Regions from separate parts of the Cellvibrio fontiphilus genome, predicted to be linked through region 1. Evidence: predicted binding sites of a transcription regulator. Region 1 holds the regulator's gene; each other region holds the start of a gene.
The links. Region 1 encodes FNR, which switches genes on or off when oxygen is low (the NO sensors DNR and NnrR bind a similar motif). Its sites were predicted from a motif close to TTGATNNNNATCAA; they were not measured.
Positions count from the first base shown of each region.

Region 1 (10,952 bases):
ATCTCACTGGATTCGATGACATACCACCGCAACATCAGGATCTTATTAACTCTGCCTGCCAAGTACTAACCAGTATTAAACCGCACCAAAACCACAGCCGATTAACGCGTACAGAAACACCAACACCGGAACAGGAAATACGCGCAGCGGCACTCTGGAGCAAACAACAACTGGAAAATAATCCTGAGGCTATGATTGGCATTATCGTGCCCAACCTTGGGCAGTGCCGCGATCAGGTAGAGCGAATTTTTATTGAAGTGTTTGAACCCCTGGCGGCATTACCAGACCAGCCACGCTACACCTTGCCCTTCAATTTTTCAGCCGGCACACCACTTGCTACCACCCCAATTATCGCCGCCACATTAGATTTGCTCGAATTGCAAAAATCCACCTGGAACCTGGAAGCGATTTGCAACCTCTTGCTTTCACCTTTTTTTGGCGATGCCGATAACGAATTGATATTACGCGCGCAACTTATTCAACGCTTGCGCAAACTCGGCCGCTTTACCATTAGCCTGGGCGACCTCCGCTATTATTGCCAACAGCTTTCCAGCAAATTGCATATTCCCGATAGCAACACTCATCTGGCAACTCGCTTGGTGCAATTGGAAAATTATCGACGCCAAAGTTTTGGATTTCATACCGCAGAATATTGGTGTGACTTTTTTCAACAGCATTTACAGCTATTGGGCTGGCCTGGCTCACGCCGGTTGGATAGCCAGGAATACCAACAGCTCATGTTGTGGAATCAAGTACTGGATAACTTTTTACAACTGGATGGTATGGGTGTTCATTTCAGCTACAGCAATGCCATCCAACAACTGCGCAGCATTGCAGGCAAAATGCCATTTCAGGCACAAACTCCCCAGTCGCCAATCCAAATTTTGGGCGCTCTGGAGGGCGCAGGCTTGGCATTCAGTCACTGCTGGGTAGTCGGGCTTCATCATCGCCAGTGGCCGCCAGTACCGGCCCCCAACCCACTGCTGCCCATCAATTTACAGCGCAACAAAAAAATGCCACACGCTAGCGCAGAGCGCGAATTAGAATTTGCACGCGCCTTAACTGCCCACTATCAATCCTGTGCCCCTGAAGTGATTTTTAGTTCTGCCCACAGCGATGATGGCAGCGAGTTAAGCCCCAGCGCATTAATTCGTCATTTATCACCAACACCACTGAGCGACATCATCCATAGCGACACCAGTAGTGCCGAAAACTATCGCCGCCTTGCACAAGCAAAAGACTGGGAGCTGGTAGATTGCGCCACAGCTCCCCTGCTGGATATCACCCGGGAAACTGTGCGTGGCGGCGCCAACCTTTTTAAAGAACAAGCGGCCTGCCCGTTTAATGCGTTTGCCCGTTTGCGCTTGGGTGCGCAAACAATCGATGCTCCTGTGATTGGTTTTTCTGCAATCGAACGCGGCAATTTACTGCACGATGCACTGGCCAATATCTGGCGCGATTTAAAAGATCAAAAAAACCTTATTGCGCTAGCCGATGAAACACTCGTCAACTTAATCAATAAACATGCACAACAAGCCATAGACACCCTTAAACAAAAACGCGGAACCAGTATTGGTGCCTATTATGCGCAGCTGGAACAAGAGCGATTGAGCGCACTATTAGCTGATTGGCTAGCGCAAGAAAAAACCCGCCCTCCATTCAAGGTTATTGCTATTGAAGAGGCCGTAGAAATTAACTTCACCGGTTTACCACTGAAATTACGCATAGACCGTATCGATGAACTGGCTAGCGGCGACTTAGTATTAATTGATTACAAAACTGGCAACCCCAAAGCTGCCAGCTGGCAAGGCGAACGTATGGATGAACCCCAGCTGCCACTTTATGCGGTTACAGCACACAACAAGATTAACGCCATTGCCTTCGCCCAAATTAATGCTAAAGCCATGCAATGGATTGGTACCGGCGAATTGCAAGTAATGCACGAAGGCATTTTCCCCGGCAAACAAAGCTGGCAGGAGCAGATACACGAGTGGCAAACCAATTTGCAACAACTCGCGCGGGATTTTATTCAGGGGGATGCCCGCGTCGATTTGAAAAACCCTGCCGCCGCTCAATACGCTGAAGATTTATTAGCCTTGAATCGCCTACCTGAAGCTGATGCGCTCACCACTTTTATAAAAAATCCGCAGGGAGCTATTTAATGACGGATATCAATAACCAATTGCTGCAGCAACCTGTTGACCAACAGGTACGTATAGATGCGCTCAACCCACAGAGTTCATTTGCGGTATCTGCACCCGCAGGTTCCGGTAAAACCGGGTTGCTCACACAGCGAGTGCTAACCCTGTTGGCCAGCTGCGATGAACCAGAAGAAGTGTTGGCAATTACCTTTACCCGCAAGGCCGCGGGCGAAATGCAAGACCGTATTATGCAGGCTCTTTGGCATGCAGCCGACACGCCGGAACCGAGCGACCCACACGCCCTGCGCACCTGGAAAATTGCACAAGCGGTTCTGCAACGCGACCAGCAACTGCAATGGAATTTATTGCAAAGTCCGCAGCGCCTTCGCGTGCAAACCATTGACAGTTTATGCCGTTCAATCACCAAACAATTGCCACTCGCCAGCGGCATAGGCGCACAACCAGACACACTGGATGATGCTGAACAAGCCTATGCCTTGGCCGTGCGCGAATTATTTACTTTTCTGGAAGATGACACACCACTACGCCAAGATTTAACGCAGTTACTTCGACACCTGGATAACAACCTTCCAGCTGTCGAAAAATTGTTAACCGGTTTACTTGGCAAACGGGAACAATGGCTTGGCATTCTTTTGCAAGCACGGCATGAAGAAGCGCGCATCTACCTGGAAGCAGTATTGAGTGATGTGATTCGTGAACATTTACAGCTAGTAACCCGCAACCTGCTGCTGCACGCCAGCGAAATCTGCCAAATTGCTGATCGCGCCGCAACTAACTTACAAGATGAAGGCGAACGAAAAAATCGCATTCACGAATTATCAGGTATTACCCATTTGCCAGCAGCAGAGCCGGAAGCCATACCAGAATGGTTAGCTATTTGCGATTTATTGCTGACCAATAGCGGCGGCTTTCGCGCGCGCCTGACCAAGAACGAGGGCTTCCCCGCCGGCAAAGAACATGCTGAATTAAAAAACCAATTCAGCGCACTAATTGCCGCGCTCAGTGAAACAGCACCCGATACCGCAGAAATTTTGCATGAAGTGCGCAGCTTGCCACCTGCGTTTTATGCTGAACACCAATGGCAATTGCTCGACAGCCTCACCAGCATTCTGCCGGTGCTCGCCGCACAACTAACAGTGGTTTTTAAACAATTACGTGCAACTGACTACACAGCCATCAGCCAAGCCGCATTAAATGCACTGGGCGATGAAGACTCACCCAGTGATTTAGCCTTGCAATTGGACTATCGCATTCGCCATATTTTGGTCGATGAATTTCAAGATACCGCCAGCCCCCAACTTGAATTACTAAAAAAACTTACCAGCGGCTGGCAAGCGGGCGATGGCCGCACACTGTTTATTGTGGGCGATGGCATGCAATCCTGTTATGGTTTTCGCAATGCCAATGTCGGTTTGTTTTTGGATGCGCGCCAGCAAGGCATAGGCACAGTGCATTTATCAGCGTTGGATTTGCGCGTGAATTTCCGTTCACAAGCCGGTGTAGTCAACTGGGTAAATCAGGTATTCCAACACGCTTTTCCTGCACAGGACGACATTAGTCGCGGCGCAGTGTGTTACTCACCTTCAGTCGCTTTTAAACCCGTATTGGAGGGCAACGCCGTCGATTTTTATATCTGCCCCTTCTCTGCAGAAAATAAAAATAACTATGGTGATGAAGGCGATGAAGACACACAAGACGATAGTTTATCCAAAACACAAGCCCAGCAACTGGAGGCCGAAACAGTTGTAACACTGGTCAAACAAGCAAAACAAAATGATGCTCAAGGCAGCATTGCGATTCTGGTACGTACACGCAATCACCTTAAAAGTATTTTGCCAGCGTTAACCGCCGCAGGTTTGGATTACCAAGCCACTGAAATTGATAGCCTCGCCAGCCGCATGGCAATTATCGACTTACTGTCCCTGACTCGCGCTCTATTAAATCCGGCCGACCGCATAGCCTGGTTGGCAATTTTGCGCGCGCCCTGGTGCGGGTTGGACCATCACGACTTGCATGCAATAACTACCGCCGATTTAACCGATATCAATCCACGTCTTAACGACAATGAATTTGCCGTGCTGCTGCTGCAATTATTAAATTTTGAAAAAATAACGGCACTTAGCAACGCAGGAAAGAGTATTTTAAAACGTGTAGTACCAATACTGCAGAACACCCTTGCGGAAAAATATCGCAAGCCACTGCGTCAATGGATAGAAGGCGCATGGTTTGCACTGGGCGGCCCAGCGACATTACTGGACAACAATGATCAGGAGAACATCAACAGTTTTTTTGCACTGCTAGATAAACACCAGGAAGGTGGCAGCATTCCTGACTGGCAGGCATTTCAAACAGCGATTGACCGGTTATTTGCCGCGCCCAAAGCCGATGCAGATCCGAAACTGCAAGTGATGACTATTCATAAATCCAAAGGCCTGGAATTTGATACGGTAATCATTCCCGGCCTTGACCGCAGCGCCCGTAAAGACGACAAACAATTACTGCTATGGCAAGAGCGAATCAATCACCGTGGAAAAAAACAACTGCTGCTAGGCTCACTTGCCGCGACAGGCAAAGAAGAGGATCCGCTCTACCGCTTCATGCGCCGCGAGGCTGAAAAACAGCAGGCGTTTGAAGCAACTCGTTTGTTATATGTAGGCTGCACTCGCGCCATTAAACGTTTGCATTTAATTGCCTGCATCAACCACAAAGATGAGATTGCGCAAGCACCAGCCAAAAACTCACTACTGCACAGTATTTGGCCTTTTGTAAAAGACCATGCACAAACACTAAAACACAATGCATCGTTCAACGTTGAAATTAATCGTGAACGCAAACCAGGTTTGCAACATTTATTGCGCCTCAAACCCGATTGGCAAATGCCACCACTGACGGATGTAAAACTACTGGATGCTTACCGCGGTCATGAATTTGGCAGCAACGCCGCAGAGACGCTTGAAAACCCATTAAACATCCCCGAAGTGGAAACCACCAATGCACGACTCGCTCGTCACACCGGCACTATTATCCATAGCGCTTTGCAAGCACTGGTTGAAAATAAACTGGTAAGCAAAAATTACTGCGTACCGGCGGCTGAATTTATCCATCAGCAACAACCATTGTGGAAAATTCAACTGCAACAACTTGGCTGGTATGGCGACAAGCTGGACAAAGCATTAGGTAAAATTGATCTGGCAATAATGCGAACGCTCGCCAGCGAACAAGGCCGCTGGTTATTGGATTGTGATCACGAGCAAAGCGCTTGTGAGCTATCGCTTATGCAAAAAAATAGACTCGATATCAAAGAATCCATTATCGACCGCACGTTTATCGCAAACGGAGTGCGCTGGATTGTCGATTACAAAAGTAGTGAGCCTGACAGCGAAGAACCAGAAGACGAGTTTATTGCGCGCGAGCTGGCCACCTACAAAACACAGCTGGCAAATTATGCAAAGCTGTTGGGAGCAACAGCAGCACACCCGATAAAAACAGCACTTTATTTAGTCCAACTCGCAACATTGGTTGAGATTTCCTAACGCCATAAGACCAACACTTTAATTCGCCACAGCCAACCAGTATCTGATTGACCCAAGTCAAACTATTGTTTGCCTTGGATGTTTTAATGGCTCCACTAATAAGGAGCCTGGCATGAGAGAAAGATTTTACAAAAAAATGGCGGGAACTTCGGCGGTGTTTATTCCGGCGGATTTCAACCATGCATCACCGGTAGAGCGCGATGGCCTTGTGTGGACGGATACAGAACTTAGTATGCCGGATAGCCCGCAAATCTTGCGCTGGAAAGCACCACTGGAAACATCGCTGGCGCTGGAAGGGCTGGAAGAATATGACCCGCCTTCTGCGGGCGATGCGCGTTATGTAGTAAAACTGGGAATCGGGTTTGTCTATATTGGCAAAATCCGCGGCTGGGTAGCACTGACGGATTTTGCGTGACCGGCGCTAAACCGTTCGCCGCCAAATGAGCATCCCCAGCCAACCAAATCCAAAGGAAAACACCAGCCCAATAAAATGACTTTTGTTTATTCCCACCGCGACAACCGCTTGGTTGTTATCCTCAGGATTTACATAAACCGGTATCCGGTCGCCATTTTTTAAGCCGGCAGGCGGGCGACTGATACCAAACCCGACCCGGGTACCGCGAAATTCCCTGCCATCAATCTCGTAGCGATACGTCAGCCAACGGCCTCCGTAGTAACCACTGGAGAATCCGCTACGTATTTCGTTGGTTACTACCCCCGTGTGCACAGGCCAACTTGCCGCCGCCGAGCTTTTTGCCATGTTGCGCGTACTGGATAAAAACAACATCACTGCAGCAATAATGCACAAACCAAAAAAAATCGAGCGCAACCGCTGGTATTTAATCTCTATTTCCTGACTCATCATGTTCCTGCCCGGTATTCTTTGCTGATCAATATACATCAGCGGAAATTGCTGCATTTAGGCTTTGTTTTTCTTTACCACTGATCATTAAACAAACCGAACCGCATGACTTATCAAATGTATGTTCTGAAAAATGGGAGGCCTGAATATATATTATCGCGCCATAAAAATTTAAACCTATACTCTTAAACAAGTTACACACTGGAGAAGCAATACAGCAACCGGACAGTTGCTGCAGGAACAGGATAAAAGTTGGAGACTTTTTTGAACCTATTACATCACTACCGCACATTATCCCCTACCCAGCTCTGGCGACTTGGCAGTCAACGGGAAAAAGCCCTTATTTTTGGTGGTTGGTGTGCACTGGTACTGGCGAGTGTTGCACTCGGACTGTTATCAGTCATGAACAGTTGGTCGGGATTGCCACTTGCGTTTGGCGGGGTCACTGTTTACCTCACCGCTTATCCCACACTCATTATCTGTTTGTTTCTCACGCTTACCTGCGGCTGGCGCTGGGGCGCCATACCGGCGTATTTATCCACTTTGGCACTCGCGTTTTATTCCGGCATGCCCTGGCACTGGGCGATAATCTTTGCCTGTGCCAATCCCTTGGGGTTTGCAATTATGGCAGTGGGGTATCAAGCCATTCCCGTCAGTAAAAAGCTGCGCGATTCCAATTCAATCCTGTTTTATATCCAGCTGAGTTTTGTAGCCAGCATATTCAGCTCAAGTGGCGCGCTTATTTGGTGCTACACCAACCATATTGATCGCACAGGCTTATTAGCCATCTGGCAGGGCTGGTGGCTGGGCGGGTTTCTCCAGAGCGTGCTTATTGTTGGCCCACTACTGGCTGTTACCTGGCCATTTATTACGCGCTGGCAACACCGCCACCCCAAATATTGGCGGGCAGCCAGTGGCAATGTTCGCCGCTCAGTGCTGCGGCTATTGGGTGCCATATCCACCAGTGTGCTGGTTTATGGGGCGGCCACCATTGAATTGGCAGATGCAAACCTGAATCAGGCTCTCGCCGCGAATCCTTCCGCAGTGACAGATGCCATCTCGGTATTACAGCAGACGACCTGGGTATTTTTCTGGGTGTTTGCGATGATAATTTTGTTCATCGCCTTCTTTGGCTATCAACTATTCACCCGGTGGCAGCAATCCACCGACAAGTTGCTGCGTGAACTGCACAGCGCCAATGAGCGTCTGGAAAGCCTGGCGCAAATCGATGGGCTGACGGGTTTATTAAACCGTCGCACCATGGATGAACGCCTGACCAAAGAATGGCAGCGCGCCAAAAGAACCGGCAACGGCAGTGCGCTAGTATTGCTGGATATAGATCACTTCAAAAACATTAATGATCGATATGGCCACGCAGCAGGCGATTTGGTCATCCGTACTATCGCCGGGGCAATTCAGGCTGAAGCCAGGGGCATGGACCTCGCCAGTCGCTATGGCGGTGAAGAGTTCGTGATTTTACTGCCCCAGACCGACACCAGTGGCGCAGTACAATTTGCCGAGCGAATACGCGCTCGTGTGGCTACTGCTGTCGGCTACCACGAAACCCATACCTTACAAGTGACCGTCAGTTTGGGAGTCGCTATTTTTTCACCGCAAGACAACAACTTTAACCAGTGGCTAGCGCGAGCTGACCGGGCGTTGTACGCCGCTAAGGCTGCAGGGCGCAACCAAGTGATGGTGGCAGATTAATCCAGCAATCCCCAGTAATAAAAAAACCGCACATAGAGTGCGGTTTTTAGAAGGTTGCCTGTCGAGCGACAGGTCAAACTAGCGAGACGAATTAGAGACCAATTACGTTTTCCGCTTGCGGACCTTTTTGGCCCGGCTTCACATCAAACTCAACACGCTGACCTTCAGCCAGGGTTTTAAAACCCGAACCACTGATAGCGCTGTAGTGTACAAATACATCTTGCCCGGCTTCACTTGCGATAAAACCAAAACCTTTGGATTCATTAAACCATTTAACGGTACCAGTACTTCTAGCCATAATTAACCTCGGTGTTTTTAATAAAAATGAATACTCCACAAGGGATTAAGCTGGTGAATTCAGATCTTACTTATGAAAAACAGAACGAGGTGCTAATAGTTTTACTGCTAGAACAACGATGCGACTTACCATAAATAATGCTGCTAACTGACCAGCAGATCCAATATATTATCGAGCCAACTGCAAGTAAAGAGGCTCTTTTAGCAAACCAGCCTTCTTTTTGGTTATAAGCCGACATCAATAACCAGTGTTGCCCCAATACCGATATTTCCGCTCACATTTGAGCTAAATCAACTATTTACCACCTCCAGTAAAGCTGCAACAATCCCTTTTTATCTGGTGGTGCAAGTGCTAGCACCATGACTATTAATCGAGGTGCCGGCGCCATGACAGTTAATCAAAATATCGTAAAAACCCAAGATGCAAACTGTCCTCACGATAAACGAGTCAGCTGCGGTAATTGCCGGCTAAATACCATTTGCCTACCTATCAGTTTGCACATTGAGGATATCGACCGCCTAAACGGTATCATCCAACGCGGTAAGCCTTTGCAAAAAGGCGATTATCTCTATCGCGCCAATGACCATTTTCACTCGGTTTATGCAATACGCTCCGGTGCGGTAAAGGCGCTGACCCTGAGCGATAATGGAGAAGAGCAAGTCACCGGTTTTTATTTGCCCGGAGAAGTAGTGGGCATGGATGGCATAGCTGACAACCGTTACACCAACTCCGTAATCGCACTGGAAACCGCATCTGTGTGCGAAATCCCCTTCAATCGGATGGAAGAATTAAGTTTACAAATACCTAATTTGCAACGTCACTTCTTCCAACTTATGAGCCGTGAAATAACCCAGGACCAGCAGATTATTACCTTACTCAGCAAAAGCAGTGCCGAAGAGCGCATAGCCGCATTATTACTGAGTATTTCCAGCCGCAATAGCCGCCGACAACTTTCGGCCAATGCATTCCGCCTGCCCATGTCACGCACCGACATAGGCAATTACCTGGGTTTAACCATTGAAACCGTCAGTCGTATTTTCACTCGCCTGCAAAAGCAAAATGTTATTTCAGTCGATAAAAAAGAAGTACTCATTACCGATATGGAATTACTCCGCAATATCGCTAATGGCGATGGCCACTGCTAAATTGCAGCATAAAACTTTCATGAGAATCCGTAATGATTAGCAACCCGCGTTTGCAAGCCACCCTCTCTGCGTTTGATAGAGCCAACCTGCAAGACCCCAATACTGAAATAGTGGACGGCAAGCCTGTTGCCAAAGAATGGATTTACGGGCAGCGAATGAGCAAGCAGCTGCAAGTATTTTGCCCCCAAGCTTCAGAGGCACTGCAGCTCGCCGCTCGCAGCCAGCATATTTGTCGCTGGAAAATACCTCGCGCTGACTATCCTATGGATCGTGCGGGTTACAAAAGATGGCGACTGGATCTTGCCCAATTACACGGTGAAATAGCCGGCAATATCATGGCTGAAGAAGGCTACGATGAAACCATGGTCGCGCGCGTGAAAGATCTGTTGCTAAAACGCAGTTTGAAGCGCGATGAAGAAGTGCAAACACTGGAAGATGTTATCTGTCTGGTATTTATTGAATTTTATCTGGAAGATTTTGCCAGCAAACACGATGAAACCAAACTGATCGATATCATCCGGAAGACCTGGAACAAAATGTCAACCAAAGGTCACGAAGCCGCATTGAAATTGCCATTACGCGATGAAATGTTAACCTTGGTTGGCAAAGCACTTAGCACCGACAACTGATCTCTATTGCTACAACCCTGTTGATCCAATTCTTGGCGTAAATTATTAAAAAGGAAACCACCGTGTACCTAGCTCTAAAACACCTGCATTTAACCTTCGTTGCTCTCTCATTATTGATTTTTGTAGTGCGCGGCCTCTGGTTATTTATGCATTCAACCATGCTTGACAAAAAACTATTCAAAATAGCACCACATATTATCAATACCATTATGTTGGTGAGCGGTATTATTTTGGCTGTACATCTGGGCATGAAACTCGGTGAGCATACTTGGCTGATGGCTAAAATTATCGGCTTGATTGTGTTTATTATTTTGGGTGTGGGCGCATTCAAAGTTCGCCATCCGCTTGCGCAAAAAATACTCTGGGTAGATGCCCTGGTTGTTTTTGCCTATATCGTCAGTGTGGCAATCACTAAAAGTCCAATGGGATTCCTCAACTAAAAGGACAAACACGTCAGTGGCGGTTAGACGCCGCTGATGTGTCATCCAGAGGCTGCAATACGCAATTTCACCCTCACCTCGCCTTTGCTAAAACACTGCATTTATCAAGTACTTATCCCTTTCTCTTCCCACCTTTAATTACCCTGTGCAAGAACAATACATTTATTTGCATT
Region 1 covers NZ_JBHRTF010000006.1:249,904-260,855, reverse strand. The annotation lists gene ACFODX_RS14980 (PD-(D/E)XK nuclease family protein) at 1-2,162, shown strand, start outside; gene ACFODX_RS14975 (UvrD-helicase domain-containing protein) at 2,162-5,695, shown strand; gene ACFODX_RS14970 (hypothetical protein) at 5,808-6,110, shown strand; gene ACFODX_RS14965 (DUF3592 domain-containing protein) at 6,117-6,560, opposite strand; gene ACFODX_RS14960 (GGDEF domain-containing protein) at 6,822-8,267, shown strand; gene ACFODX_RS14955 (cold-shock protein) at 8,359-8,565, opposite strand; gene fnr (fumarate/nitrate reduction transcriptional regulator Fnr) at 8,952-9,710, shown strand; gene ACFODX_RS14945 (DUF4202 domain-containing protein) at 9,743-10,339, shown strand; gene ACFODX_RS14940 (SirB2 family protein) at 10,402-10,779, shown strand.

Region 2 (10,952 bases), on a different contig from region 1:
AGGCAGGAGTTAACACACGAGGGTGAAAGGCTTGCTCTTTGTTTTGAAATTCTAACGCGGGGTAATGTTAATAAAATCCCGCATCAACTCCAGCGCAGAATTTACCCTCAACTTTTCCATAATGCGCGCGCGGTGGTTTTCTACTGTGCGGACGCTCAGGTTTAGGTGGGCGGCTATGTCTTTGCTGGATAGGCCGGCGAGGACTTCGTGTAGGACTTCTTGTTCTTTGGGGGTTAAGAGTGCGATGCGCGCTTCGCGGGCGGCGAGTTGCAGGCGCTGTTGATGCAGGTCGCGGCTGAGGGCGAGTGCGGCTTGCAGTTTTTCCAGGAATTGATGGCCCTGAATGGGTTTTTCTACAAAATCGAAAGCGCCTTGTTTCATCGCTTCCACGGCGGCGCTGACTTCGGCGTAGCCGGTGACAATAATTAGCGGTGGTGGCACCGGATAGCGCGCCTGCAAGGCTTTGTGTAACTGCAGGCCGCTCACGCCAGGCATGCGCATATCGGAAATCACACACTCGCAGGGGCGCGGGCTGTAGGCTTGCAAAAATGCCTCGGCACTGCTGAAGGTGATGGGGGCAACTCCAATCGGTTCGATAATGCCACTCATCAGCTCCAGGGTGATGCCGTCATCGTCGATCAGGTAGGCGGTAGCAAACGCAGCAGAATTCATGTCACTCCTTAGGGATAAACGGCTGGCTATGTTATGGGGCTTCTGGTGCCAGATTAGCTGCCATTGAGTGTAGCAGAGGGTGGCGGATTTCACGGGCGATGCTTGTATTCACTGGTCATCTCCGTTAAAAAGCCGCCTCTTGACGCCATGCCTTGGGCGCTCGCCAATGACCGTTTAACCTGGCCAGCCACCGTTAGCTGTTTATTACCAAGTCATCTTTTATTAGCTAGCCACCTTTTATTTATCACCGAGCCATCTATGAACAGACCTCTCACCCCAGCTTATTTGCAGCGCTTTAGTGGTTTGGGCCGGCTTTATGGCCAGGCTGCCCTGCCTGCTTTGACCAATGCGCATTTTGCGGTGATTGGCCTCGGCGGTGTGGGTACTTGGGTGGCGGAGGCGCTGGTGCGTTCAGGGGTGGGCGAGTTAACGCTTATCGAAATGGATGAGGTGTGTATCACCAATACCAACCGTCAATCCCACGCGCTGCAATCCACCATCGGGCAGTCCAAAAATCAGGTGATTAGCGAGCGCTTGCGCGATATCAACCCCGAATTAATTATTCATTCGGTGGAGGATTTTTTGGACGACCAAAACATGAAAACGCTGATTGGTAAACAGCACCATGTGGTGATTGATGCAATCGATGCGGCCCATTTAAAAGCGCGGTTGGTGGCTTATTGTTTGGCGATTAAAGTGCGTTTGATCACCATTGGCTCCTCGGGCGGCAAACGCAGCCCGCAGGCGGTTACGGTGGATGATTTGGGGCGCAGTATTAGCGACCCTATGCTGGCCAAGGTGCGCAGCCAGTTGTATCGCCACCACAATTTTGCACGCGACACTAATCGCCGCTTTCGTGTGGATGCGGTCTATTCCACCGAGCAGATGGTTTACCTCAAGCCTGATGGTTCCGTGTGCATGGATAAACAAGCCTTGGCCGATGGTGTGAAGCTGGATTGCGCTGGCGGTTTTGGCTCCAGCATGATGGTGACTGCCAGCTTTGGTTTGGTGGCGGCAAATCGCGCGATTGAACGCTATTTAACAAAAGTGCTTTAACCCAATCAAAGCCAGATAAAAAACCAGATAAAAATAATTTTTTATTTCATTTAATTTTTAAAATCCGCTTCTTTTTGACATCGATCAAAAACCCGCCCGCTTTGTTTTGCAATCTTTTTTAATCCAACTAGGCTAAAACCGACGTGAGTATTAAACCCCGGAGATAGCCCATGCAGGACCAGCCTATTGCCGAAGACGGCGCGGAAGTACGCGCTGAAGCGGCCCAGCGCAATCAACAAGAACGACAAAAAAAACGCGAGTGGCGCCTGTTTATTTTCATCATCGTTTTCCTTTTTCCCATACTGACTGTTGCACTGGTAAGTGCGATGGGTTTTTCCATTTGGTTTTATCAATTAATAGCAGGGCCGCCGGGTGCGGGCTAAGGGAGTCACTATGTCGATGTCTATGCCCCATTCCTCACCCGCTGCGCTGATTGCGACAGAAACACTAAACCCGCCGCCAACGCATCTGCATATCGCCAGTTTTATTGCCCATGTGCGCCCCGAACAAATGAACGAATTAAAACACTGGTTGCAAGCCTGCGTGCATTTTGAAATTCATGCCGAACACGCGCTGGGAAAATTGGTACTGGTGACCGAGAGCAATAACGAACAACAAATTGTGCAGCGCCTTGATGAGCTGCGCGCCCAAGCCGGTGTATTAAACGCCGCGCTGGTGTACCACGAACAAATCGCATTGGAAGAATTAGCCGCCGAGGAACAGCCTCTATGAACATTACCCGCCGCCTGTTTGCCAAAGCCAACGCTGCTGCCGTTGCCGCCGCTGCCATTGGTTTGCCGGTGCCCGCCAGCGCCAGTAATTTAATTACCAACCGCGAACTCACCAGCCTCAAATGGAACAAAGCGCCCTGCCGTTTTTGCGGCACTGGCTGCGGGGTGATGGTGGCCACCAAGGACAACCGCGTGGTCGCCACCCACGGCGATGTCAAAGCGGAAGTGAACCGCGGTTTGAATTGTGCGAAGGGTTATTTCCTCTCCAAAATCATGTACGGCAGTGACCGTTTGCAACAGCCAATGCTGCGCATGACTAACGGCAAGTACGATAAAAACGGGGAATTCACGCCGATTAGCTGGAAGCAGGCGTTTGAAATTATGGCCGACAAAGCCAAAACCGCACTGCGCGATCACGGCCCGGAAAGTGTGGCCATGTTTGGCTCCGGCCAGTGGACAGTGTGGGAGGCTTACGCGGCGAGTAAATTGATGAAAGGCGGTTTGCGCACCAACAACCTTGACCCAAATGCGCGCCACTGTATGGCATCCGCCGTGGCCGGTTTTATGCGCACCTTTGGTATGGATGAACCCATGGGCTGCTATGACGATTTTGAAGCCGCTGACGCTTTTGTGCTTTGGGGTTCCAACATGGCGGAGATGCACCCGATTTTGTGGAGCCGCATCACCGACCGGCGCATGTCCTTCCCCCATGTGCAAGTCGCGGTGTTATCGCCCTATGAAACCCGCAGTTTTGAGTTGGCCGATGTGCCGCTGATTTTTAAACCGCAAACCGATTTGATTATTCTGAATTACATCGCCAACCACATTATTCAAAGCGGCAAGGTGAATCAGGAATTTGTGAAAAATCACACCCGTTTTGCCAAGGGGCAAGACGATATTGGCTATGGTTTACGCCCGGAAGATGAACGCCAAAAAAGCGCCAAAGGCGCCGATAAAGCCAATACCTGGAGCGATATCACCTTTGACGATTTTGCCGAGTACGTAAAACCCTACACCCTGGAATACACCGCCAAAGAAACCGGTGTGGGCAAGGATCACCTGCTGCGCTTGGCGGAAATTTACGCCGACCCAAAAACCAAAGTCATGTCGCTCTGGACCATGGGTTTTAACCAACATACACGCGGCGTATGGGCCAACAACATGGTGTACAACCTGCACCTGCTCACTGGCAAAATCGCCGAGCCGGGCAATAGCCCCTTTTCATTGACCGGTCAGCCTTCGGCCTGCGGTTCAGCGCGGGAGGTGGGAACTTTTGCTCATCGCCTGCCCGCGGATTTATTGGTTACCGACCCAAAACACCGCGCGATTACCGAAAAAATCTGGAAGTTGCCGGAGGGCACCATTCCCGACAAAGTGGGCTTCTCGGCCGTGCATCAAAGCCGCAAATTAAAAGACGGGGTGATTCGTTTTTATTGGACGCAAGTCTCCAACAATATGCAGGCAGGGCCAAATATTGCGCAGGAAATTTTGCCCGGCTGGCGCAACCCCAATGCCTTTGTGGTGGTATCTGATGTCTACCCAACCGTATCGGCCCAAGCCGCCGATTTAATTTTACCCAGCGCCATGTGGGTGGAAAAAGAAGGCGCCTATGGCAACGCCGAGCGCCGCACGCAATTCTGGCACCAGTTGGTGACGGCACCGGGTGAGGCCAAATCGGATTTGTGGCAACTGATCGAATTCTCCAAACACATCAACACTGACGATGCCTGGCCACAGGAATTATTGGCCAAAGCCCCTGACTACAAAAACAAATCACTCTACGACGTGTTATTTGCCAATGGTCAGGTTAATCAATTCCCCAATAGCGAACGCGATTCCGCTTATTTAAATAGCGACGCCGATGCACTGGGCTTTTACGTGCAAAAAGGCCTGTTTGAAGAATACGCGCGTTTCGGGCGCGGCCACGGCCATGACCTGGCGGATTTTGACAGCTACCACGAGGCGCGCGGTTTGCGCTGGCCGGTGGTGGAGGGCAAAGAAACCCGCTGGCGCTACCGCGAGGGTTACGACCCCTATGTGAAACAAGGCACCGGTGTGCAGTTTTATGGCAAGCCCGATAACCGCGCGATTATTTTCGCCCTGCCCTATGAGCCGCCCGCTGAATCGCCCGATAAGGATTACCCCTTCTGGCTCAGCACCGGCCGCGTATTGGAGCACTGGCACACCGGCACTATGACCAACCGCGTGGAGGAGTTACACGCGGCGGTGCCCGATGCACTGGTGTATATGAACCACGAGGACGCCGAAGCGATTGGTGTGCGGCAAGGCAGCGAAGTGCGGGTGATTAGCCGGCGCGGCGCGGTGCGCGTGCGCGTGGAAACCCGTGGCCGCGTTAAACCGCCGCGCGGGCTGGTTTTTATTCCGTTTTTTGATGCAACCAAATTGGTCAACAACGTCACGCTCGATGCGACTGATCCAATTTCGCTGCAAACGGATTACAAAAAATGCGCGGTAAAAATCGAACTGGTGAGCCTGGCCTAAGGAGCAGATGATGAAAAAAACAATTCTCTTGGCGGCGGCGCTGGTGAGTGCCACATTCATCACCAGCCTGCAATTACAGGCGCAAGATGTAAAAGAACAGGACGTAAAAGCAATCCCGCTGGAAGGCGCCAAGGCCAATTTGGATGCGCCCGCGCCCGATGGCATTCGCCCCGGCGGCACCCTGAGCCAGGAATTGCCCGCGCCTAAAATTCCCCGTCAACGCATTAGTGCTGCGCCGGCCAACCGCAATTACCCCGAGCAACCGCCGATGATTCCGCACAATATTCGCGGTTATCAAATCGACAAAAATTTTAATATGTGCCTGAGCTGCCACAGCCGCAGCGCCAGCCCACAAACCGGCGCAACTATGGTGAGCATCACCCACTATTACGACCGCGATGGGCAAGCGCTTGCTGCGGTTTCACCGCGCCGCTATTTCTGTTTGCAATGCCATTTGCCGCAGCACGATGTAAAACCCACACGCGCAAATAATTTCCAAAGCATAGACAGCATGCTCCAACAACCTGCGGCGGAATAACTAATGAATAACGACAGCAAAAAAAACAATACACAGGCTAAACCCGGCGGCTTTAAACGCGCCTGGGCGTTTATCAAAGAATACTGGGGCCAATTTCGCCGCCCGGCCATGTATATCAGCATGGGCACCCTGAGCATGGGTGGTTTTATTGCCGGCATTATTTTTTGGGGTGGTTTTAATACCGCGCTGGAATTTACCAATACCGAACAATTTTGTATTGGCTGCCATGAAATGAAAAATAATCCCTATCAGGAATTAGCCAGCACTATTCACTACACCAATCGCTCGGGTGTGCGCGCCATGTGTTCGGACTGCCATGTGCCCCACGCCTGGACGGATAAAATCGCGCGCAAAATGCAGGCCTCCAAAGAGGTCTGGGGCAAGGTTTTTGGCACTATTAATACCCGCGAAAAATTCCTCGCCAAACGGCGCGAATTGGCGGAGCGCGAGTGGGCGCGGCTAAAAGCGAATGACTCGCTGGAGTGTCGCAACTGCCACGCGCTGGAGTCTATGGATTTTACCCAGCAATCGCCGCGCGCCCAGGCCATGCATTCCACCCTGCTCGCCAGCGGTGAAAAAACCTGTATCGATTGTCATAAAGGTATAGCCCACCATTTACCGGATATGGCGGGTGTACCCATGGTGACCAGCATTGAATTCCAGGAGCCCTGGCAGGAATTTATCGCAGAGGAAATTGCAAAAACCAATTAATGACTGGAATGTAGGTTGGAAGAGCGCAGCGACTTCCGACGTTTTTCTCAATCGCGAACAATTCGTCAATGTCGGAAGTCGCTGCGCTCTTCCAACCTACGGTAAATCGGAATCGTTTAGGTGTTGATAAATCCGCGCAATAATTGCATTCAAGCCATTATTGCGCGAAGGCGTTAAATGTTTTTCCAAACCCAATCCGCGCAATTCCCCCTGCAAATCCAGGCCAGATAATTCGCTGCTGGTTTTACCATTCACTTGTACAAGTAGCAGCGAAGCCAGCCCTTTAATCACACTGCTATCGGCATCCAGCGCAAAATAATGCCGCTCTTGCTCCACAATATGCCCCAGCCACACCGGCACTTCGCAGCCGCGAATTACCTTATCGGCTACGCGCAATGTCGGTTTGGGGGATATCAACTTGCCCCAGTGGATAATCAATTTATATTGCTGTTGCCAGCTGTGTGCTGCCTGTAATTCGGCAAGGGAAATCGCAGAGAGGTCGTCGTGGTAGGTCACAGCCAAAACTCGTTAAAAAATCAGATTATAAAGCAGCGGCTGAAATAACTTTAAGATTCTTTACCCGGCACCCATGGGTTTGTGCAGAAAACTCTGCGTACAATGCAGCGCATCTGCCCTGGCATTTAATACAATTACCGCAGAATCACCACGCCGAATATGCCCCAGGCAAATTCACACAGCTCTCGCGATTAACTAACCAGCGTTTTTCCGAGGGATTTATGTACTATTTTTTCAAATACTTTTTAGCAATCTTACTGGTGCTGGGCCTATCGGCCTGCGGCACTCACACTAATAATTCGCCCACTGCTGCAACAGCTGAAAAACCCGTTAAAGTCATTGCCTATTACATGGGTGATGGCACCGATTTAGCGCGTTACAACGTCAATCAGCTCACCCATATCATTTACAGCTTTTTGCATTTACAGGGCAACCAATTAGCGTTTGATAATGCGCAAGACGAGCAAGCTTTTGCGCGGCTAGTTGCACTGAAAAAAGATCATCCGCACTTAAAAGTCATGTTATCGCTGGGCGGTTGGGGTGGCTGTGAAACCTGCTCCAATGTTTTTAACAGCGCTGAAAATCGCGTGGCATTTGCCAAATCCACCCTCGCACTTATTCAACAACACAACGCCGATGGTATCGACCTGGATTGGGAATACCCCACAGTACCCGGTTTTCCCGGCCACAAATACGCTGCCTATGACCGCGCTAATTTCACCGCGTTGATTCGCGAGTTGCGTGCACAATTGGGCAGTCGCTATGAATTGAGTTTTGCCGCTGGCGGTTTTGATTCTTTTTTGGAAAAGGCAGTGGACTGGGCTGCAATTATGCCGCTGTTGGATAACGTCAACCTGATGAGTTACGACATAGTCAATGGCGGCACACCACACACTGGCCACCACACTGCACTTTACTCCACACCTGAGCAGAAAGATTCCACCGACAACGCCGTGCAATTTTTATTACGCCAAGGTGTAGCACCGCACAAAATCGTTATTGGCGCCGCGTTTTATGCACGCGTGTGGAAGGATGTGGCAGCCACCAACAACGGGCTTTATCAAGCCGGCACCCATATTGAAGGTTATGGCTATAAGGAATTTGCTACGCAATTCAGTGCCGCCAAAGGCTATCAATATTATTGGGATGATGTGGCTAAAGCGCCCAGTTATTACAGCGCCGCAGAAAAAACCTTTGCTACTTTTGATGACCGGCGCTCCATGGCTGCAAAAGTCAATTATGTAAAACAGCAACGCCTGGGTGGCATTATGTTTTGGCAATTACCACACGACAGCGACAGCAATGGTTTGCTCAATGCAATCCATCACAGCGTGCACGAAGTAAAATAATTTACTCCGGCAAACCAAATAACCGCTGCGCATTGCAGGTGGTGACTTCCGCCACCTGCTCAACACTTACTCCTTGCAACTGCGCCAGTTGTTGCGCAATTTGCGGCAAATATTCCGGGCTGTTGCGCTCACCTTGTTTGCCGCTGAGCGGCATATCCGGCGCATCGGTTTCCAGCAGTAAATATTGCAGGGGTATTTTGCTGAAGGTTGCACGCGTTTTTTTTGCGCGCTCGTAGGTAATAGTACCGCCCACCCCCAACAAAAAACCCTGCGCAATAAATTGCTGCGCGGTTTCCAGGCTGCCACTAAAGGCGTGAATCACACCGCCATAACGCGGTGGCATTTGTTTAAAACACGCCAGGATTTCATTGTGGGTTTTTACGCTGTGAATAATCAGTGGCATCTGGTATTCGTTAGCAAACATTGTGTGCAATTGTAATAACTCTTGTTGCAGCACAAGCGGCACATTGATCAATTTATCCAACCCCGTTTCGCCCACCGCGACGCAGCGTTTTTTTTGCGCTGCCAATGCGCGCTCGCCGTGTAATGTCGCTATTGATTGAGGAGCTGACTGAGCGGCCGACTGAGGAATTAACTGCGCCGTTAATTGTTGGTAAATCTGTGCCTGACTGTGGTCATCCAATAATGTCCCAGGCGAAAACCAGGGTTGTTGGTTAATCCAATGCGGGTGAAGGCCAGCGGCAAAATAAAAACCGGAATATTGCTCACAGAGCGCCGCTGCGTTTAACCACTGCGCGGGGTTTACGCCGGGTATGACCAGCCCCTCAATTCCCAGCCTATTACAGCGCGCCCATAGCTCAGCGCGGTCGCTATCAAACGCTGCAAAATCAATGTGGCAATGGCTATCAAATAACAACATAGGAATAATCAAATAAATGCATAAGAATAATCAAATAAATACATGGCGATAATTAAATGCACACACAAAGAAAGCGCCGGCAGCGGCGATCATGCCCAACAACACGATCATGTCCAACAACAAGAGTGTGGCATACTTTGTTCACTTGCACCGGAAACTGATTATGCCTGTCTACCTACGACTGATTATTGCTCTTGCCGCTGCGGCACTGTGTGGCTGTAGTTTTACTAACAGCCCAGCCAACATAAAACCATCGCTGCCAGTGAAACAAGACTGCGTGATTTTACTGCACGGTTTGGCACGCACCAGCGATTCAATGCGCCCCATGGCAGAAGCCCTGCAAGCACAGGGTTACCGGGTTGTTAATCTAGATTACCCCTCGCGCCAATGGCCTATCGCCACGCTTGCGCAAAAAGCGATACCGACGGCGCTAACACAATGTCGCACACAGCCAACCACCAGAATTCATTTTGTGACTCATTCGCTGGGCGGCATTTTGTTGCGCCAATATTTACAGCATCATCGCATTAGCGAATTACACCGGGTAGTCATGCTGGCGCCGCCCAATAAGGGCAGTGAAATTGTCGATCATTTAAAAACCTTGCCGCCATTTGCTTGGCTTAATGGCCCTGCCGGGAGTGAGCTGGGCACATCCGCCAATGACCTGCCGCAACAGCTGGGCGCAGTGAATTTTGAGTTAGGGGTTATTGCCGGAACCACCAGTATAAATTTGTTGCTATCGCTCTATTTGCCCAACCCGGATGACGGCAAAGTGTCGCTAGAGAGTACCAAAGTAGAAGGCATGCGCGACTTTATCGCGCTGCCGGTTTCACACCCGTTTATTATGAAAGATAAAGACACCGTCGCGCAGGTGATCTATTTTTTACAGCAGGGCCATTTTTTACATGAGGCCAGCGCGCAATAAATACAGGGGTATATCGGCCCCCAAACATTAATCGTAAACATTAATCGTAAACATTAATCGTAAACATTAATCGTAAACAGGGAATTATTATGGTGAGTTTTGCCAGCCAGTCAGGTCTGTCCATGTTGCTGGGCGTTTTTATAGTGTTGGTTCTGCTGCTGGTATTAAATGGCTGCAGCACATTGCGCAGCGCCAAACCCTGGCACAAAACCGAATTACAACAGGAATTTCGCGCAAGCATGGTTAAGGCCGCTACCGCCAAAGCCGTGTTAACCGGTGGCACAACACCGGCTTATCGCTGGAGTGATTATCTCGCGCAGGAGGAAAAACTGTTTGCCGAATTGCGCGCGAGCTTGCATGAAGCGGAGACTTATCAAGGTTACCGGTTCGATGTTAAATCGCCTTTGAACCCACTCAATCAAACACACAATTGGAATCGCAGTTTTGTTTTAACGCCAGAAAAAATTCGCGCAGGTATTGTGATGATCCACGGCCTTACCGACTCACCTTATTCGGTGCGCAGCCTGGCAAATAGTTTTGCACAACAAGGCTTTTTAGTGATTGCCCTGCGCGTTCCCGGTCACGGCACCCTGCCCTCGGGTTTATTAAATGTGCGCTGGCGCGATTGGACAGCGGCAACCCAATTGGCAGCTGAAGAAATGCAGCGGCGCTTGGGCGACAACCCGCATTTTTATATTCTGGGCTATTCCAACGGCGGCACACTTGCGCTCAATTACACCTTGGATGCATTGCAAAACCCGCAGTTACCGCAACCCAAAAAAGTGATTTTATTATCGCCCATGATTGGCATCAGCAAATTTGCCGGCTTGAGCAAACCGCTGGAGTGGATCGGTCAATTGCCGCTGTTAAGTTCGCGCCGCTGGCTCGGCAAAAGCCCCGAATACAATCCGTTTAAATACAATTCTTTTCCGGTCAATGCCGCGTGGCAAGCGCACCGATTTTCTCGCCACGTGCAATTTAAAATCCAGCGCTTAGCCAAACAGCAGCAGTTGAAACATTTACCGCCCGTTTTGGGTTTTCAATCGGTTGTGGATGCAACGGTCAGCACCGC
Region 2 covers NZ_JBHRTF010000001.1:217,702-228,653, reverse strand. The annotation lists gene ACFODX_RS01040 (response regulator transcription factor) at 52-672, opposite strand; gene ACFODX_RS01035 (tRNA threonylcarbamoyladenosine dehydratase) at 931-1,728, shown strand; gene ACFODX_RS01030 (periplasmic nitrate reductase, NapE protein) at 1,899-2,111, shown strand; gene ACFODX_RS01025 (chaperone NapD) at 2,122-2,460, shown strand; gene napA (nitrate reductase catalytic subunit NapA) at 2,457-4,961, shown strand; gene ACFODX_RS01015 (nitrate reductase cytochrome c-type subunit) at 4,972-5,499, shown strand; gene ACFODX_RS01010 (NapC/NirT family cytochrome c) at 5,503-6,210, shown strand; gene ACFODX_RS01005 (SufE family protein) at 6,307-6,726, opposite strand; gene ACFODX_RS01000 (glycoside hydrolase family 18 protein) at 6,948-8,075, shown strand; gene ACFODX_RS00995 (TatD family hydrolase) at 8,077-8,955, opposite strand; gene ACFODX_RS00990 (esterase/lipase family protein) at 9,119-9,880, shown strand; gene ACFODX_RS00985 (alpha/beta hydrolase) at 9,970-10,952, shown strand, end outside.
Region 2: ACFODX_RS01030 (periplasmic nitrate reductase, NapE protein) is a predicted target of FNR. The motif match lies at 1,803-1,816, and genes of this name have one in related genera.

Region 3 (10,952 bases), on a different contig from region 1:
TGGTAAAAACTATCCAGGCCACCATCAACTATCGCCATGGCCACAGCCTGACAGCCTGGACAACACATCAGGCGAGCCTGCCCCTGAATGTGTACCGGATAATAACTAGCAGCCGGAACCGGCAAACCACAGTGATAACAATCCTGCACTGGCGCTACTTCTGATAGAGCGGTCATAAACAGCCCGGTTATTTAACGCGCGGTGCCAACCCGGCTTGTTCACTGATTCGAAAATCAATTTCACCACTCAAGCTCCAAGGTGCCTCTTTGCGCTGTGTTATCTCAGCTATTGGGTAGAGTGTGAGATACCAGGAGTATTCCGGTTTGGCCAATAATTCACCGCGATATAGGCCAGGAGCTATAGCTTTTAAGCTGATCAGCTGATCCTTCTCCTCTTTGACTGGGTGCCCCATCATCAAAAGAATACTGTCTGGAAAAGCATCGCCTGCAACAGACGCACTGACCAACTTTAAACTGACCTCGCCACTGGTGCGATCAAACTGTAGATCGGCATGAATACCCAGATCACGAGCACGCTGATCCTGCTCCAGCGCCTGATTAATCATCCGGCCCTCTTTGTAATAGTTGTCGATGATTACATCATCCGCCCCGTTGAGCGCTATGCTCACGGTGATACTGCACATGATCATGATGTAAATCAGCGGACTGAATACAAACCAAAACCAAAACTCCCGGTACCAGGGTTTTGCATTCTCAGCGACTAACTCACTCATAGGATTACCTGCTCGAACTGGTTGAAATCCACTCTGCATGAATTAACAGAGTGAATCGGGATAAACATCTCTACTATCAAGGGCCGATAAACGTGGTGGTATTAACTGCTGACAGCTCAGGATTTTCACGTGCGCGCACTATAAAACGTATCTCGGTTTTACGCGTGGTTAATGCCGACTTGGGAATAGTGACCCGCACAGGTAGGGTAATCACCTCGCCTTCCAGCGCAGGCATAGCCCTGTAACCCTCAATCTCAAATGGATAATCGCCCTCTACTTGCAAATCATAAACATGGGTCTTGCGGTCCATATTGCTAATCTTAATCGTATACACGTTCTGTATTTCGCTTCCAACTACGCGGTACATACGAACACCACGATCCCGTTGAGCCTCCAAACCGACAGGCACACGGGTGGCAATCGAGTAGACAAAGAGCGATATCATAATGAGCAACATCAAACCGTAACCCAACAATCGCGGACGAAATACTTTTGTTTTGCCGTTTTGGATTGCATCTTCGGTAGTGAAACTAATCAGGCCGCGTGGGTAATCCATTTTATCCATCACGCTGTTACAGGCATCCACACAAAGACCACAATCGATACACTCTGCCTGCAAGCCATCGCGAATATCTATGTCAACTGGACATACTTGTACGCACCATGAGCAATCAATGCAGTCACCCAAACCCTGGGCTTTATAATCATCACCTACTTTACGTGGTCCACGTTTTTCGCCGCGCAGGGGGTTATAAGAGACTGTCAGTGTGTCCTTGTCGTACATTACCGCCTGAAAACGAGCATAAGGGCATATGTACTTACAGAATTGCTCCCGCATAAATCCCGCATTCATATATGTTGCCCCTACAAACAAGGCAACCCAGAAAAATGGGACAAGGTCGAGATCGAAAGTAAAAAAATCAACGACTAACTCACGAACAGGCGTGAAATAACCGACGAATGTGAGTGATGTGATCAGACTGATGGTGATCCAAATAAATTGCTTGGCGCTTTTACGCCAGATTTTTTCGAAGTCCCAAGGGCGAGCATCCAACTTTATGCGCTTATTGCGATCCCCCTCGCAGACAAATTCCGCCCAAATAAACATTTGGGTCCAGACGGTTTGAGGACAGGTAAAACCACACCATACACGACCGACAAGCACTGTCACGGTAAACAGTAAAAAAGCAGATATGACTAGCAACCATGCGAGATACATGGCGTCCTGAGGCCAAAAGGTCAGCCACAGAATATGAAATTTGCGCTCGGGGAGATCGAAGAGCATAGCGGGGCGACCATCAATCACCAACCAAGGCAATAGCAAAAAGCCCAGCATCAGTGGGACACCCGTATAACGGCGCAAGCGCTGATAGAAGCCCGTTATGCGACGCATGTAAATCTTGTCATCTGCCTCGTACAAGTTCACATAGCGAATTGCAGGTTCGACAGGTTTCTCATCAGGAGAGTGGTTGGTGGTTTTTTCACTCACGGGAAGCACCTCACTAGTTAACTGATCGGGCAATCCCGGCAGCTACACAGGTATCCAAAAACAGGACAAAAAAAAGGCAGGCCTTAGCCCGCCTTCCTTGTGACACAACCAATCTGCACAGAATTAGTTGTTATCATCCAGCGATAAGCTGTATACATAAGCAGCCAACAGATGGATACGATCCTGCTTTAACAAATCTTTCTGGGCTGGCATAACCCCATTGCGACCGTGACGCAGAGTTTGGCGAATGGTGGCAGCCTCGCCACCGTACAGCCAAATGTCATCAGTTAAGTTGGGCGCGCCAAGCAACTGGTTACCCTTACCATCGACTCCGTGGCACGCCACACAGTTGACCTCAAAGTGTTTTTTGCCAGCAACTGCTTTGGCTGCATCATGTTCAGCACCGGACAAACTCAGCACATACTCTGTTGTCTCAGCAATACCTTTTTCGCCCAACAGAGCGGACCAAGCGGGCATGGCAGCCTTACGACCATGGTTCAAGGTTTCCAAAATCTTATCGGGGGTGCCACCATACAACCAATCTTTGTCGGTCAAATTCGGAAAGCCCGGGTTACCACCACCATCTGAACCATGACATACCGCACAGTTATTGAGGAACAGACGGAATCCCATTTTCAGTGCGTCAGGGTTTCTTGCAAGATCCTCAATTGGCATTTTTGAATAAACACCATAAGTTTCGGCATAGATAGTTTCAGCTTTGGCTTGGTCACCACGTAATTCACCTACTGAGGTCCAAGCACCGGTATCTTTCCAGGCTATACCTTTGTAAGCGCCCAAACCAGGGTAAATAACAAGATATACCGCGCTGAAAATAAACGTTAGCAAGAACATGTAGAACCACCAACGCGGCAAAGGATTATCGTACTCCTCAATACCATCGTATTCATGGCCGGTTGTTTTTGCTTCCGTGCTCTCCTCGCCGACTACCGCACGTTTGCGGTTGGCAAATAGAATCCACAACAGCAACACCAAATTGGTGACTGTGAGGATAATGATCCAAAGACTCCAAAAAGTACTCATAGTTAAATCCGCCCTAATCGATGATTACTTGTGATCATCAGTCTGCTTGTTGTCCGGTTGCTGGGTAGCCCGCTGATTCTGGCCGGGCTTTTGGGTGTTAATGTCATCGTCAGCAAAGGGTAGCTTTGCATCTTCCTCGAAGCGTTTCTTCAATCTCGGAGAGAACGCCCAAAAACAAACGCCGAAGAAGGCAATCGTCACTAACACCGTAGAAATAGCACCAAGGGTACCCGTATCCATTAACGCTTCTCTTTGAGCAAAACGCCCAGATTCTGTAAGTAGGCAACCAAGGCATCCATCTCTGTCACGCCCTTCACTGCCGCTTCTGCACCGGCTATATCTTCCTCGGTGTAAGGAACACCCACAGAAGCTAAGGCACGCATCTTGGCAGCGGTATGTTTACCGTCAAGCTTGTTGTCGTACAACCATGGATAAGCAGGCATGATCGACTCAGGCACTACGATACGTGGATTAAAGAGGTGAACCTTATGCCAATCGTCTGAATAGCGACCACCGACTCTCGCTAGATCTGGCCCAGTGCGTTTGGATCCCCACAAGAATGGATGGTCGTATACCGACTCTCCTGCCACAGAGTAATGACCATAACGCTCAACTTCAGCTCGCAATGGTCGCACCATTTGTGTATGACACACGTGGCAGCCCTCGCGGATGTAGATATCACGACCTTCCAACTGTATAGCCGTGTAGGGTTTTAAACCCTCGATGGGTGTAGTGGTTTCTTTCAAAAAGAATTGGGGAACAATTTCCACCAAACCACCAAAACTGATAGCGATGACCATAAATACTGTCATCAAACCAATGTTTTTCTCGACTATTTCATGACCTTTCATGGCATTCCCCTTAAACAGCTGGCGCCTGAACAGGCTGGGTAGCGTTGGCGATAGCAGCCTTTTTGGAGGCGCTCACCGTACGGTAAGTGTTGTAAGCCATTACGAGCATACCAGTGAGGAAGAACGCACCACCGATCAAACGCATAATGTAGCCACCTTTACTGAATACAACAGTCTCAATAAAGCTGTAAGTCAAAGAACCATCCGGGTTGAAAGCACGCCACATCAAACCTTGTCCGATACCATTGATCCACATAGCAACAACATAGAGAACGGTTCCTACAGTCGCTAACCAAAAGTGTAAATTGATCAGTTTCACACTGTGCATTTCTTCGCGATCAAACAGCTTGGGAATCATGTGGTAAAGAGCACCAATAGAAATCATTGCCACCCAGCCAAGAGCACCTGAGTGAACATGCCCAACAGTCCAGTCAGTGTTGTGAGACAGTGCGTTTACGTTTTTGATTGCCATCATTGGGCCTTCAAAGGTAGACATACCGTAGAAGGACAAAGCAACAACAAGGAAGCGTAAAGTTGGATCGGTACGCAATTTATGCCATGCGCCTGAAAGAGTCATGATGCCGTTGATCATACCGCCCCAGCTAGGTGCCAAGAGGATTAACGACATAACCATACCCAATGACTGAGTCCAATCTGGCAAGGCTGAGTAATGCAAGTGGTGAGAGCCAGCCCAGATGTAAAGCGAAATAAGCGCCCAGAAATGAACAATAGATAATTGGTAAGAGTAAACCGGGCGACCCGCTTGTTTGGGTACGTAGTAATACATCATGCCGAGAAAACCAGCAGTCAGGAAAAACCCTACCGCATTGTGACCGTACCACCACTGAACCATAGCGTCAGCAGCACCGGCATAGGCGGAATAGGATTTGGTCAGAGTGACTGGTACTGCTGCACTATTAACGATATGCAGTACGGCAACAGTGAGAATAAAGCCACCATAGAACCAGTTAGCTACATAAATATGAGAGGTTTTGCGTTTGACGATGGTACCGAAAAAAACGATTGCATAAGAAATCCACACTATTGCAATCAAAATATCGATTGGCCACTCCAACTCTGCATACTCTTTAGAAGAGGTCATGCCCTGAGGGAGTGTGATCACAGCTAGAACAATCACTGCCTGCCATCCCCAAAAGGTAAACGGCACCAACCAGCCACCAAACAAGCTGGTTTGACAAGTACGTTGAACAACGTAATACGAGGTGGCGAATAGCGCACAGCCACCAAAAGCAAAAATCACTGCATTGGTGTGCAGAGGGCGCAAACGGCCGAAATGCGTATAAGGCTGCAGCAGATCATTTAAACCTGGCCACACCAATTGTGATGCGATAAGGACGCCAATGCCCATGCCCACTATGCCCCATAAAATGGTCATAATGGAGAACTTGCGTACTATATCGAAGTCGTATACTGGAGGATCCCCAGCTACAGTCGCATGACTACCCATAGGACTTTCCTGTTACTTAAAGAGAAATGAAAACTTGTTTGTCTTTGGCCGCACAATTAGATGCACGAGGCTTCACGACGATCATCAAGCCTATAACCCTACTGAAGGTGCGGCATTTTGCCTCATGTGCGGCATTTTGTCCCACGCAAGTAGTTATCGGATTGATATTTATCAAATTATTTATGCGGAATTAACCCGGGCGCGTTATTTATCGGTTTGGTGACTCCCCCCGCCTAAATAAAGCGCCCGTACCCATAGAACTGCGGGCAAGTGATACTTATTTAAGTACACGACCTTTGTTTGCAGCAATACGCATACGCAGTGCATTCAGTTTAATGAAACCTTCTGCGTCTTTTTGGTTGTATGCGCCAGCATCATCTTCAAAGGTCGCTATTTTTTCATCAAACAAACTGTCAGCAGAGCGACGACCAACAACACTCACTGAGCCTTTGTACAACTTCACACGCACATCACCGTTTACATGAGTCTGCGACTGATCAATCATCGCTTGCATCATCAAACGCTCAGGGCTCCACCAGTAACCGTTGTAAATCATGTCCGCATACTTGGGAATCAAGCTGTCCTTCAAGTGGGCAACTTCACGATCCAAAGTGATAGATTCAATCGCGCGGTGTGCGCGCATCATGATGGTGCCGCCGGGAGTTTCATAGCAACCGCGAGACTTCATACCGACATAGCGGTTTTCTACGATATCCAGACGACCAACACCGTTCTCACCGCCGACTTTATTCAAGTAAGCCAGCACAGTAGCGGGAGACATTGGTTTGCCATCGATAGCAACGATATCGCCTTTCTCGTAAGTCAGTTCGAGGTAAGTCGGTTTATCCGGAGCGGCTTCAGGGGCAACAGTCCAGCGCCACATATCTTCTTCGGCTTCAGTCCAGGGGTTCTCCAGAACCTTACCTTCATAAGAAATGTGCAGCAGGTTGGCATCCATGGAATAAGGTGATTTCTTCTTCTTTGCGTAATCAACCGGGATATTGTGCTTCTCACAGTAAGCCATCAGGGTCTCGCGGGAGGTCAGATCCCACTCGCGCCAGGGTGCGATTACTTTGATACCGGGTTTCAACGCATAAGCACCCAACTCAAAGCGCACTTGGTCGTTTCCTTTGCCAGTAGCACCGTGAGAAATAGCATCAGCACCGACTTCGTTAGCAATTTCAATCAAACGCTTGGCGATCAGTGGACGAGCAATTGAGGTGCCTAGCAAATATTCACCTTCGTAAATAGTATTGGCACGGAACATGGGGAACACAAAATCGCGGACAAACTCTTCGCGCAAGTCATCAATGTAAATTTGTTTAACACCCAAAGCCTGAGCCTTGGCGCGCGCGGGTTCCACTTCCTCACCCTGACCAATATCAGCGGTAAAGGTGATCACCTCACAGTTATAGTTTTCCTGTAACCACTTGACGATCACGGATGTATCCAGGCCACCGGAATAGGCCAACACGACTTTTTTAATAGATGACATGGGAGCTCCCGCTAACACTCATTGACAATTCTTACAGCAGAATCAGGCGCCATAAACGCAGACCGCTGCCTTCTTGGGCGCAGAATTGTACTAGCAAGCGGATGAAATTCCCACCGCTGCAAGGACTAAAAAGGGCGATATAACAATAACCAAGCACGTCACCCCAGCCTAACAAGCCGCCAACAATTGCGCGCCATAACCAGCCAAACGCTGCAACAACTGACGCTGCTCCGGGGTAGTCGACTCAGCCCCCATAAGAATTTGTATGCGCTGCTCAAACTCCACCAACGTTAATGAAGACTGTGCCTCTGGCGAGGTAAGCCGCCAGCGGCAAAACTCCCGCCAGCGCCCCTGCTCTGGCGGAGTTAAGCTGGCAGGGTAATTGCGCGCCCGGTAGCGAAAAAGCATTTCCGCCAAACGCGAATCCTTGAAGGGAAATTCGCCGCCCGCTAGAGAGGAAGGATCTGCGGTGCGCACTTTAGCCATCAAATGCTTGTCATGATCATCAAAAAAACCATCGTACAACTGCTGCTCTGGATCAGTTTTGCCAGCATATTGGTTTGCTAGATACAGCTGCTGCAAGCGCTGCAAGAGATCCTCGCGCTCGCTCAGGGTCAAGTTGCGCAGCAAGTGCCAGTGCGCTTCGCAGCGCTGTTTATCGATACCCAACCGATTGGCGACAGCATCATCCAGCATCGCAGCAGGCATTAGCATAGGGGTTTTATTCAGGTGCACCTCTTTGAGAGCCAAGCGCTCTACCCCTTCAGGCAGATCCTCGGTGCGTGTAAACAGCCGCTCACGCAAAGCCTCAACCGGCAAACTGAGCAAAGCCCTGGGGTCCGAACTGAGGTTGTATGTGATGATCGAATTTTTGTTAGTTGGGTGGATTGCCAGAGGTAAAATCAATGCTGCGTTGCCATTTTCGGACGGAAAGCGTGAGGAAATGTGCAGTAAAGGCTTGGCGGAATCTATATCGATCAAGCTTGCAGCAAAACGCTTGTCACGCAGGCGATAGGCGTAGTCATACAACTTGGGTTGGCGGGTTTTAATTAACTTGGCCACTGCAATAGTGGCATACACATCAGAAAGTGCATCGTGAGCCGCGTCATGCTTGAGGTTGTTAGCCTGGCTCAACATCTCCAGCTTGAAACAGGGGCGACCATCTTCATAGTTGGGCCACTCGATGCCCTCGGGGCGCAAGGCCCGAGTCATTCGCACCATATCGATAATGTCCCAGCGCGAATTACCGTTGCGCCACTCGCGCTCATAGGGATCAAAAAAGTTGCGATAAAGCGTATAACGTGTCACCTCATCGTCAAAACGAATGGAATTAAAACCGACACCACAAGTGCCAGGCCGCGCCAATTCACGATGAATAGCAGCAATAAATTGATTCTCCGGCAGCCCTTTTTCCTGGGCTACCTGTGGCAGCAGTCCGGTAATCAAGCAAGCCTCGGGTTTGGGTAGTACATCGGGGGCGGGCTGACAGTAAATCATGAGCGGTTCGGCGATCACATTAAGCGCCTCATCGGTACGCACACCCGCGAATTGTGAGGGGCGATCAATAGCGGGAACTTCGCCCCAGGTTTCATAATCGTGCCAATAAAGACTTGCCGATACAGCGTTTTTCATATTACTCATTCCAGACATTTTCCGGGTTAAACGGCAGCACCAAAACCGAGCAATCTAACACCTGCCAAATACTTTCCCCTATACTGCGCGGGATTTTTATCCTGAAATTTTTCATTAAAGTCCCGCCTTGGAGCCACTATGAGTGATTTAGAGAGCCTGTTCGCCAGCAACGCAAAATGGGCCGAAGACATCAAACGCAGAGAGCCTGACTTTTTTTCCAATTTGGCACAACAACAAGCACCGGAATATCTGTGGATTGGCTGTTCTGACAGTCGTGTGCCAGCCAATCAAATTGTGGATTTGGCACCGGGCGAACTGTTTGTACATCGCAATGTAGCCAACGTAGTAATCCACACTGACTTAAACTGTATGACCGTTCTGAACTATGCAGTTGAGTTTCTTAAAGTAAAACATGTAATGGTGACTGGTCACTATGGTTGCGGCGGCGTTAAAGCTGCTTTGGAAAACCGTAAGCTGGGCTTGATCGATTATTGGCTGCGCAACATCCGCGATGTTTATTACAAGCACAAAGAAATTGTTGATGAAATCCAGGACTTGGACGCTCGTGTCAACCGTCTCTGTGAATTGAACGTGGTGCAGCAAGTAGAGAACATTGCCCGCAGCAATATTGTTCAAAACGCTTGGGCACGCGGCCAGGAGCTGAGCATCCACGGTTGGATTTACGACATTCACGATGGCATTTTGCACAAGCTGGTACCACCAGTGGATTGTATTGAGCAAATCCCCGAGCAGTACCGCCTTTACTAAGCCAAAGTCAAAAATACTGCTCCGGGTGATTTACCCGGAGCAGTCATACCCAAAGCAATATTGTTGTTAGCCTGCGTGCAGGTAATACCCTGTAATTCCCCACCCCAAAACTTCCCTCCAGAATTAACCAATGCTGCTAGAAAGCCCTAGTCGCTGTTCTATACTTGGCCAATGCTCAATACACTTTCACCACTGGCGAGAAAATAAATGCAGGATAATCCACCGCCACCGCCCAAAACAGAATTTGAAAACCAGGTTTCCGGTGAGTCCTCACCTGAACTCTTTCAACGACAACATTTAGAACCGGAGCAAGTTCGCCAGCTCTACCAGGGTTTCCCGCTTTCGCTGTTCTCATCGATTGTGGTCGCACTGTGTCTCAGCGCCTCACAGTGGAAAGTAATTGCGCACGCTGACATCATTCTGTGGAACCTTATTCTTGATAGCGCATTACTTGCACGCCTGATTCTCTGGCTTAGCTGGAAAAATGTGCATCAACTTTACTCTGCACGATTCTGGCTCAACACCTTTCGCTTAGGCACCTGGCTAACTGGTTTAGCCTGGGGTTCTGCCGCGTTTTTATTGTTTGCCCAGGATGCAAGCATCTATCAAGCACTGCTGGCATTTACGCTCGCGGGTATCGCCACCGGCTCGGTTACCTCCCTCACTGTCGATAAATACTGCAGCATTGGTTTTGTGATATTAGCCATCAGCCCACTGTGCGTGGTCATGCTATTGCACAACAGCCCTACCGCTATTGCTATGGGAAGCATGAGCTTCATGTTTATTCTGTTTGTAATTGCGGGAACTGCTCGCACTCGCAACATGATGACCGATCAACTCAACAAACAGTTTGACTTGTTACGTCTCAGTGAAGCACTCGATAAAAAACAACGCTTGGAACAAATAATCAATAGCGCCCAATCCACCTTCATTCAGGAAAATAATGTTCATGCCGCATTGGAAAGCTTACTGAAAAATACCTTAAACCTATGCGACAGCAAGCTAGGATTTATCAGTCAGGTTCATAGGGATGATCAAGATCAACCCTTTATGCAAGCATTGGTTTTCTCAAGCATCAAAAGCAACGACTTACAACTGAGCTTGTTTCGCGAAAAAAACCTGCCCTCCAATGGAGAATATCGAAATCTCGGCACCATGTTCGGCAGCATAATGTTGACCGGAAAACCACTCATTACCAGCCATCTCGGTCGCGACTTACGCGCAGCAGCACTTCCACCCGGTCACCCCGCTATAGAAAGTTTTATAGGCATTCCGGTATTTAACGGCAAAGAACAAATTGCCATTTTAGGCTTGGCCAATGCACCAGCTGGTTATTCCATTGACACAGTTAACTACCTTGAGCCAATCCTCAAAAGCATTGCCCAATTCATACAGACACTCAGTCATCAGCAGCAACATGAACAAGACCAAGCCGCTCTGGAAGCGAGCAACCAGCAACACCAGACCATTCTCAA
Region 3 covers NZ_JBHRTF010000004.1:1,003,195-1,014,146, reverse strand. The annotation lists gene ACFODX_RS12945 (heavy metal translocating P-type ATPase) at 1-176, opposite strand, end outside; gene ACFODX_RS12940 (FixH family protein) at 188-733, opposite strand; gene ccoG (cytochrome c oxidase accessory protein CcoG) at 810-2,231, opposite strand; gene ccoP (cytochrome-c oxidase, cbb3-type subunit III) at 2,346-3,263, opposite strand; gene ACFODX_RS12925 (cbb3-type cytochrome oxidase subunit 3) at 3,288-3,503, opposite strand; gene ccoO (cytochrome-c oxidase, cbb3-type subunit II) at 3,503-4,114, opposite strand; gene ccoN (cytochrome-c oxidase, cbb3-type subunit I) at 4,125-5,582, opposite strand; gene ACFODX_RS12910 (argininosuccinate synthase) at 5,860-7,077, opposite strand; gene sbcB (exodeoxyribonuclease I) at 7,246-8,709, opposite strand; gene can (carbonate dehydratase) at 8,848-9,477, shown strand; gene ACFODX_RS12895 (PAS domain S-box protein) at 9,685-10,952, shown strand, end outside.
Region 3: ccoN (cytochrome-c oxidase, cbb3-type subunit I) is a predicted target of FNR. The motif match lies at 5,744-5,757, and genes of this name have one in related genera.